Linked DNA regions of Orrella dioscoreae. The protein of the gene in region 2 interacts with the protein of the main gene of each other region in a pairwise test. Links are inferred from orthologs where the notes say so. Each region holds a gene or a part of one and is shown on either strand. Other genes may lie near its edges.

Region 1 (4,397 bases), 310 kb from region 2 along the record:
ACACGATGCCGATCTCCCGTTGATACGGGGGCAGGTCGGTCACCAGCTGGTTCTCGATGAAGATCTCGCCGTTGTCCGCTTCCGCGAAGCCGGCGATGAGGTTGAGCAGCGTGGTCTTGCCGCAGCCGGAAGGGCCCAGGAGGGTCAGGAATTCGCCGCGCTGGATCTTCAGCGTAAGCGACTGCAGCACGGTCTGCTGGCGGTATTTCTTGACGACGCCTTCGAGGCTGACCGCGCAGGAGGAGTCGGGAGGCAGGGGGCTGTTCTTCATGATTTGCAGAATACGGCAAGGGTCGGGCCACGACGCTTTGTCGATGCTGAGGCCCGGCATCGGAAAAAGCGAAAGCCGGCAGTGATTTGCTTTTTCCTAAGCCCAGCGTCCAAAAAACGAAGTTCTCTCGCCTGGCCATCTGGCTCACACTGCGTCGCATCGTCGGGTGCGCGGTTCCCGTGCCGGACCTGGTCTCGATACTTCCTAGGAAAGAACATGTCAGTTGAAAAAACCAATACGCTGGTGATCGGCGCCGGACAGGCCGGCGTTGCGATGAGCGAACACCTCGGTGCAATGGGCATCGCGCACATCGTCCTGGAGCGCAAGCGCATCGCCGAGCGCTGGCGCTCCGAGCGCTGGGACTCGCTGGTGGCCAACGGCCCCGCCTGGCACGACCGCTTCCCGGGCCTGAAGTTCGATGACGTCGGACCGGATGTCTTCCCGCCCAAGGAGCGCATGGCCAAGTATTTCGAGGACTATGCGGCCATGATCAAGGCGCCTGTGCGCACGGGCGTGGAAGTGCTGGGCGTCACGCGCAACGACAAGCGCCCTGGCTTCACCGTGACGACCTCGGCAGGCGTGATCGACGCGCAGCATGTCGTGGTGGCCACCGGCGCCTTCCAGATCCCGAGCTATCCACGGATCGTCCCGGCCGAAGCCGGCATCCAGCAGGTTCATTCATCGGCCTACAAGAACCCCGCGCAACTGGCCGATGGCGCGGTGCTGGTCGTCGGCGCGGGCGCATCGGGCTCGCAGATCGCCGAGGAACTGCGCCAGGCCGGCCGCAAGGTCTATCTGTCGGTGGGCGAGCATTACCGCCCGCCGCGCGCCTATCGCGGGCGCGACTACTGCTGGTGGCTGGGCGCCCTGGGCATGTGGGACGAGGTCAAGAAAAAGCCCAAGCGCGAGCACGTCGCGTTCGCGGTGAGCGGCTATGACAACGGCAGGACGATCGATTTCCGCCGCCTGGCGCACTCGGGCATCGAACTGGTGGGCATCGCCAAGGACTATGCGAACGGCGTGATGAACTTCGAGGAAGGCCTGGCCCGCAACGTGGCGCAGGGCGACCAGGATTACTTCGAAGTCCTGCGCGAGGCGGATGCGTACATCGAGCAGAATGGCCTGGACCTGCCGCCCGAGCCCGAGGCGTGGCAGCTGCTGGACGATCCGGCATGCCTGACGCAGCCGATCCTGAGCCTGGACCTGGCGCAGGCCGGCATCCGCAGCATCGTCTGGGCCACGGGCTTCAAGGTGGACTACAGCTGGGTGGGCCTCGACATCTTCGACGACAAGGGCTATCCCGTGCACAAGCGCGGCATCACCCCCGAGAAGGGCATCTACTTCGTGGGCCTGCCGAACCAGACGAATCGTTCCTCGTCTTTCATCTGGGGGATCTGGCACGATGCCAAGTACATCGCCGATCACATCGGCATCCACCTGGATTACCTGGCGTACGAAAAGTCCGCCGGCGCGTGACCCGCGCCGGCTGGCGCGGATCTCCCGCGGGTCAGGGGATCTGCACCATGTTCATGCGGCGCAGCAGCGTGCCGGTGCGGGCGTTCAGATAGGACGTGTTGCGGTGCTTGTCGTAGTAGCGCGGGTTGGGCAGCATGGCCGCCAGCCGGGCCGCCTGGCTGGCCGACAGCTGCGCGGCGCCCACGCCGTAGTAATGCTGGGCGGCGGCTTCGGCACCGAACACGCCCACGCCCCATTCGGCCACGTTCAGATAGAGCTCCAGGATCCGTTCCTTGGTCATGACGTGCTCGATCGTGTAGGCCAGCACCAGTTCCTGGCCCTTGCGCAGATAGCTGCGGTCGCCAGACAGGAACAGGTTCTTCGCCACCTGCTGGGTGATGGTGGAGCCGCCGCGCCGCTTGCTGCTTTCGCGGGCGGCCTGGCGCTGGTTGTACTCCCAGGCCTTGCGGATGGCGTCCCACTCCACGCCTTCGTGCTCGGTGAAGTTGGCGTCCTCGGAGGCGATCACGGCGCGCTTGAGGTTGCGGCTGATCTTGTCGTAATCGGCCCACTCATAGCGCAGCCTGGCATCCGGGTCCTCGGCCTGCAGGCGCGTGAGCTCCGCGCGCATCATGGCGCTGCCGCCCGGGTTCTGGTGCGCGTACCAGAACACCATGAAGAGGAACCACAGCTGGTACAGGATGGCCAGCGACACCAGCGCCATGAGCGCGCCGGTGATGATGCGAAACCAGGACACGCGCCGAGGGGGCGCGCCACGCCGCGGCGAGGTGCTCATGCCGGCACCTCCGCGGGGCGGGCCAGGTCTTCGCGCAGGGCGGCCAGGACGGGCAAGGGGTCGGGCCGCAAGCCGTGCCAGATATGGAAGCTTTCCGCAGCCTGGCCGACCAGCATGCCCAGGCCGTCGTGCGCCTGCGCGGCGCCGTCGGCACGCGCCTGGCGCATGAACGGGGTCGGGGCGGCGCCGTACATCATGTCGTAGGCGTGCGCGCCCGCCGCATACAGCGCGGCGGGCAGGTCGGGAGCGGCATCGGCCAGGCTGCTGGCCGTGGCGTTGATGACCAGGTCCCAGCCCTGCGCGATGCCCGCGCCTGCCAGGCCCGTGGCATCCAGGCGCGTATCCGAGCCCCCCTGGGCCTGCCAGTCCGCCAGCAGTTGCAAGGCGCGCGCCTCGGTCCGGTTGGCGATGCGCAGGCGGGCGCAGCCGGCATCGAGCAGCGGTCCCAGCGCGCCGCGCGACGCGCCACCGGCGCCCACCAGCAGCACCCGGGCGCCGTCCAGCGGCGCGTCCAGCCGCTTCAGGTCGGCCACCAGGCCCACGCCGTCGGTATTGCAGCCGTGCAGCGCGCCGTCCTGGCGCCACAGGGTGTTGACGGCGCCCGCGGCGCGCGCGCGCGGACTCAGGTGCCGCGCCGCCAGCGCATGGGCTTCCAGCTTGAACGGCACGGTCACGTTCAGGCCCAGGCCGCCAGCGGCGAAGAAGTCCGCCACCGTCGCCGTGAAACCGTCCAGCGGCGCTGCCAGCTTCTCGTACACGAGCGTCTTGCCGGTCTGGGCGGCAAACAGCGTGTGGATGCGCGGCGAGCGGCTGTGGGCAACGGGATTGCCGACGACGGCGTAGCGGGCGGGAGCGGCAAGGGTCATGGGGCTTCCAGGGTGGCGGAGGCGGGCGCTCAGGGCGCGCCGGCCTCCAGCCTGTCGTGGGTGAAATGCCAGGTGCGGGTGATCGACAGCAGATCGGTCTCGCGGGCGATGTCTGGCGGGAACGGCGGGAAGGGCGCAGCCAGTTGGACGATGCGGCGCGCCGCCTGGTTCAGTATCGCGTGCGGCGCGGGCCGGTCGATGTCTATCTGGGCGACGCTGCCATCGGCGCGCAGCGTGACGGTCATGCGCAGCGAGCCATAGAGGCGGCCCCGTGCCTCGGCGGGATAGTGGCGGGTGCCGGTCTGCTCGATGCGGGCCCGCCAGCCGTCCACGTATTGCGCATACGGCGAGGCCGACGTGGACGGCGCGAAGAAATGCTTGCGGGGGCGGGCGTTGTACTGCTTCACCTGCTCGCTCAGCGCGGCGGCCTGTGCGTTCTGCAGGACGGCGGGCTGGTCTTCGTTGTCGGCGCCCGCCTCACGGGTGTCTTCCCAGGCGCTGGCGCGCGGCTTGTCGGCGGGGGCGGCCCGGCGGCTTTCCAGCTGCGTCAGCAGCCGGCGCTGCTCGTCTTCCAGTTCGCGCTGGCGTTGGCGCAAGGCTTCCAGCACCACGGCCTGCGCCGCCTCGCCCGTATAGGGCAGCGGGCTTTGCGCGTGGCCTTCGGCATCGGCGCCGCCGCCATCGAGCTGCATCTGGGCCAGCAGCCTGGCCTGCGCGGGCGCCTCGGCGCTTTCGCGATTGACCAGCACCACCTCCAGGCCGCGGGCGGGCGGGCGGGCCGGATCGGGCAGGGCCGCGCCCAGGCTCAGCACGCCGGCGTGCACGGCCAGCGAGACCACGATGCCGAAACGCAGCCGCTGCCGGCGGGGCGAGGCCAGCCAGCGCAGCAGACGGTTCAGCGAAGAGGGGGCGACGGAGTGGGCTTGCACGCGCGCCATTTTACGAGGCGAGGGCGGGTGCCCGGGAATTTTCCTCGGGCGCCCGCCCGGCTCAGGCGGATTCCACCGTC
Region 2 (4,461 bases):
CGCTGCTTCATTCTGGTGGACGACTGGCCGTGATCAGCTTCCATTCGCTCGAAGACCGCATGGTCAAGCAGTGCATCGCCTCGGCGGCCCGGCCCGACGAGGCGTATGCGCGCCTGCCCCTGCGTGAAAGCGAATTGCCCCAGCCGGTGCTGTCGCGCCTGGGGCGGGTGCTGCCCGACGAAGCCGAGGTGTCGGGCAATCCGCGCGCGCGTTCCGCGGTGCTGCGGGTGGCGGCCCGCACGGCCACGCCGCTGGCGCCGGAAGACGCCGCCGCTTTCGTGGGCGCCGTGCCTGGCCGCGGTGCGAGCCGCGGCGCCGCGGGCCGTGGCCGGAGGCGTGGGTAAATGGGCCGGATCATCGTCCTGACGGCGGGTCTGTTGATGCTGTCCGCCATCTCCCTGGTGACCAGCCGCTATCAGGCGCGCGAGCTCTTCGTCGAGCTCGAGCGCAGCAACGCCCAGTCGCGTGAGCTGGACGTGGACTGGCGCCGCCTGCAGATCGAGCGCGCCGACCTGGCGCGCAATGCGCGCGTCGACCAGCTGGCGACCAACCAGCTCAAGATGATCCCGATCGTGCCCGACCGCACGATCTACCTGAATCTTCCCGACATGCCTGCCGAAGGGGCCGCCCAGTGAAGCGCGTGCCTTTCTTCGACAACCCGGTGCTGCGCGTGCAGCTGCCGATGTGGCGTGCCCGCCTGGTGCTGATCCTGCTGTCTTGCGGATTCCTGGCGCTGGCTGGCCGTGCGCTGTTCCTGCAGGGCCTGTCGACCGAATTCCTGCAGCAGCAGGGCGAGCGCCGCTATGAGCGCACGCTGACCCTGCCTTCCACGCGCGGCAAGATCCTGGACCGCAATGGCGTGGTGCTGGCCTCCAGCGTGCCGGCCCGCGCGGTGTGGGCGATTCCCGAAGACACGCGCGCCGCCGAGCCGGCGCAGCTGGCTGCCTTGGCGTCGCTGCTGGAAATGCCGGTGCGCGAGCTGAGCGGCAAGCTCGCCGATGGCGACAGGAATTTCGTCTATATAAAGAGGCAGGTGCCGCTGGACGTGGCCGAGAAGGTGCGCGCGCTGGGGCTGCCGGGCTTCCACCAGCAGCCGGAAACCCGCCGCCAGTATCCCGAAGGCGATGTGTCCTCGCACATCGTCGGTTTCACCAGCGTCGAGGACGTGGGCCAGGAAGGCGTGGAGCTTGCCTTCGATGCGCTGTTGTCGGGCAAGCCCGGCAGCCGCCGCGTCATCAAGGACCGCCTGGGCCGCGTGATCGAGGACGTGCGTGCCGTGAATCCGCCGGTCGATGGCCGCGACCTGCACCTGTCCATCGATTCGCGCCTGCAGTACCTGGTCTTCAAGGCCTTGCAGGACGCCATGACCGAGCAGCGTGCCAATGGCGCCGCCGCCGTGGTGCTGGATGCGCGCACCGGGGAAATCCTGGCGCTGGCCAACCTGCCCAGCTTCGATCCGAACCGCCGCAATACGCTGCGGGGCGATGCGTTGCGCAACCGCGTGCTGACCGACACCTTCGAGCCGGGTTCGATCATGAAGCCCTTCACCGCCGCGCTGGCGCTGGAGCTGGGCCGCATCAACCTGCACACGCAGTTCGACACCGGCAATGGCCGCTTCCAGTTCCAGGGCTCCACCATCAGCGACGTGAGCCGCAACGGCATGCTGGACGTGGCGGGCATCCTGCGCCGTTCGAGCAACATCGGCATGACCATGATCTCGGAACGCCTGGAGTCGCGCGAGATGTGGGACAAGTTCACCGAGCTGGGCCTGGGCCAGGCGCCCAACACCGGCTTCCCGGGTGCCGCCGCCGGCCGCCTGCGTCCGTGGGAGCGGTGGCGCACCATCGAGAAGGCCACCATGGCCTACGGCTACGGCCTGTCGACGTCGCTGATGCAGATGGCGCGCGCTTACACGGTGTTCGCGCGCGACGGAGACATGGTGTCGCTGACCCTGATGCGGCGCGACAGCGAGCCCACCAGCACGCGCATCTATCCCTCCCGGATTTCCGACGAGATCCGCGTCATGCTTGAAGCCGCCGCGGGTCCCGATGGCGCCAAGCGCGCGCAGGTCCAGGGTTTCCGCGTGGCCGGCAAGAGCGGCACGGCGCGCAAGATCGTCGACGGCAAGTACAGCACCAGCCGCTATCGCAGTTCCTTCGTGGGCTTCGCGCCGGTGTCCGACCCGCGCATCGTGGTGGCCGTGAGCATCGATGAGCCGCACGCGGGCGCCTACTATGGCGGTGCGGTGGCGGCGCCCGTGTTTTCCACCATCGTCGGCGGCAGCCTGCGCATGCTGGGCGTCCAGCCCGACGCGCCGTTCACCTCGACCGTCGTGGCTGGCACGCCGCCTGCGGAGCGCCTGGAATGAGCGCCCGGATCGATACCGTGCAAGGCGAGGGCGCCGGCGACCTGCTGGCCTGGCTGCGCACGCGCGTGGCGGCTGGCGCGCACCTGAGCCTGGACACCCGCAAGCTGCATGCGGGCGATGTGTTCGTGGCCTGCCCGGGCCGCAGCGGCGATGGCCGCCTGCATCTGGCCGAGGCCGTGGCGCACGGCGCCGGCGCGATCATTGCCGAGGCCCGCGACGTGGACCAGGCAACCCTGGCCGCGGCAGGCCAGGTGCCTGTGCTGCTGGCCCAAGACCTGCGCGCCCGCCTGGGGGCGCTGGCCGATGCCTGGTATGGCGAGCCGTCGCAGGCATTGAAGGTCATCGCCATCACTGGCACCAATGGCAAGACTTCTTGCACGCAATGGATTGCCGCGGGCCTGAACAGCATGAACCGCCCCTGCGGCGTGATCGGCACCCTGGGTACTTTCATGCCTGACGGTTCGCAGGCGCCGGGCGCGCTGACGACGCCGGACGTGTTGACGCTGCATCGCAGCCTGGCCGCCTTGCGCGATGCCGGCGCGGCGCTGGTGGCCATCGAGGCCTCGTCCATCGGCATCGAACAGGGCAGGCTGGACGGCGTGCGCATTGCGCTGGCCGGCTGGACCAACCTGACGCGCGACCACCTGGATTACCACGGCACGCTGGAGGCCTATGAGGCCGCCAAGCAGCGTCTTTTCCAGTGGCCAGGGCTGGGTGCGGCAGTGGTCAATGTGGATGATGCGGGCGGACGCCGTCTGCTGGAGGCGCTGGGCGACGTGCCGGCGGTGACGTACGGCATCGATCCGAACGCCGACGTCATGCTGCATGCCCGTGACATCCACGATGGCGCGCACGGCATGGTCTTTACGCTGCACACGCCGGAAGGCGAGGCGCAGATCGTCAGCCACCTGGTGGGCGAACACAACGTCAGCAATCTTCTCCTGGTCGCCGGCGTGTTCCGCGCACTGGGCGTCTCGCTGGGCGGCAATTCCTCCGCCTTGGCGGCGGCGCAGCCCGTGGCGGGCCGCCTGCAGCCGGTGCCGGCGCCCCTGCCCGACGAGGCCGAGCGCGCGCCGCTGGTCGTGGTGGACTATGCCCACACGCCCGACGCGCTGGCACGCGTGCTGGCCGCCTTGCGCTCGACCGCCGATGCGCGTCGCGGGCAACTCATCTGCGTGTTTGGCTGCGGCGGCAATCGCGATGCCGGCAAGCGTCCCGAGATGGCGCGCGCTGCCGAGGACGGCGCCGACGCCGTGGTCGTCACCAGCGACAACCCGCGGGACGAGGCGCCGGCCGACATCATCGCCCAGGTGCGCGCGGGTTTCGCGCGGCCCGAGGCGGTCCAGGTCATCGAGGACCGCGCGCAGGCCATCCTGCGCACGATCTGGCAGAGCGCGCCGCAGGACGTGGTGCTGCTGGCCGGCAAGGGGCACGAAACCTACCAGGAAATCGCGGGCCAGCGCCTGCCCTTCGATGACGTCGAGTGGGCGCGCCTGGCCATGCTGTGGTCGCCGCAACGCCGCCTGAGTTCCGATACCCGCAGCCTGCGCGCGGGCGAGCTCTTCGTCGCGTTGTCGGGCGAGAACTTCGATGGCCACGCCTATCTGGCGCAGGCCCACGCCGCGGGCGCTTGCGCCGCGATGGTGGCCTACCGCGTGCCGGATGCGCCCCTGCCGCAACTGGTGCTGGGCGAGACGCGTGCTGCCATGGGCAAGCTGGCCGCCGCCTGGCGCGCGGGCATGGACCTGCCGCTGATCGCCGTGACCGGCAGCAACGGCAAGACGACCACCAAGGAAATGATCTCGGCCATCCTGGCGGCCTGGGTGGGCGAGGACCGCAGGCTGGCCACGGCCGGCAACCTGAACAACGACATCGGCGTGCCGCTGACGCTGCTGCGCCTGGGGGCGCACCATCGCGCCGCCGTGGTCGAGCTGGGCATGAATCATCCTGGCGAGATCGAAGGCCTGGCCCGCATGGCTGCGCCCACGGTGGCGCTGGTGAACAACGCCCAGCGCGAGCACCAGGAGTTCATGCATACGGTCGAGGCCGTGGCCCGGGAGAACGGCGCCGTGCTGGGCGCGCTGCCCGCCGAC

Evidence for each region. Proteins that work in one complex are often made in the same cells at the same time.
Region 1: the proteins of ODI_RS04650 (region 2) and mtgA interact in binary tests that used the Escherichia coli proteins (3 or more experiments, as listed by UniProt). The link is inferred for Orrella dioscoreae from one-to-one orthologs.

What each region holds. Positions count from the first base shown.
Region 1 is NZ_LT907988.1:704,653-709,049, forward strand. What follows is about bases 651-3,619. They hold mtgA (monofunctional biosynthetic peptidoglycan transglycosylase), read right to left. Parts: upstream 2,523-3,619; coding sequence 1,779-2,522; downstream 651-1,778. Other genes in these bases: ODI_RS03360 (flavin-containing monooxygenase), read left to right, coding at 651-1,747; aroE (shikimate dehydrogenase), read right to left, coding at 2,519-3,388; ODI_RS03375 (TonB family protein), read right to left, coding at 3,418-3,619. In the rest of the region: ODI_RS03355 (ABC transporter ATP-binding protein), read right to left, coding at 1-271; more of ODI_RS03360, read left to right, coding at 488-650; more of ODI_RS03375, read right to left, coding at 3,620-4,317; ODI_RS03380 (ribonuclease catalytic domain-containing protein), read right to left, coding at 4,379-4,397. UniProt on the Escherichia coli protein: Peptidoglycan polymerase that catalyzes glycan chain elongation from lipid-linked precursors. May play a role in peptidoglycan assembly during cell division in collaboration with other cell division proteins.
Region 2 is NZ_LT907988.1:1,017,889-1,022,349, forward strand. What follows is about bases 1-2,999. They hold ODI_RS04650 (peptidoglycan D,D-transpeptidase FtsI family protein), read left to right. Parts: upstream 1-631; coding sequence 632-2,368; downstream 2,369-2,999. Other genes in these bases: rsmH (16S rRNA (cytosine(1402)-N(4))-methyltransferase RsmH), read left to right, coding at 1-344; ftsL (cell division protein FtsL), read left to right, coding at 345-635; murF (bifunctional UDP-N-acetylmuramoyl-L-alanyl-D-glutamate--2,6-diaminopimelate ligase MurE/UDP-N-acetylmuramoyl-tripeptide--D-alanyl-D-alanine ligase MurF), read left to right, coding at 2,365-2,999. In the rest of the region: more of murF, read left to right, coding at 3,000-4,461. UniProt on the Escherichia coli protein: Essential cell division protein that catalyzes cross-linking of the peptidoglycan cell wall at the division septum. Required for localization of FtsN.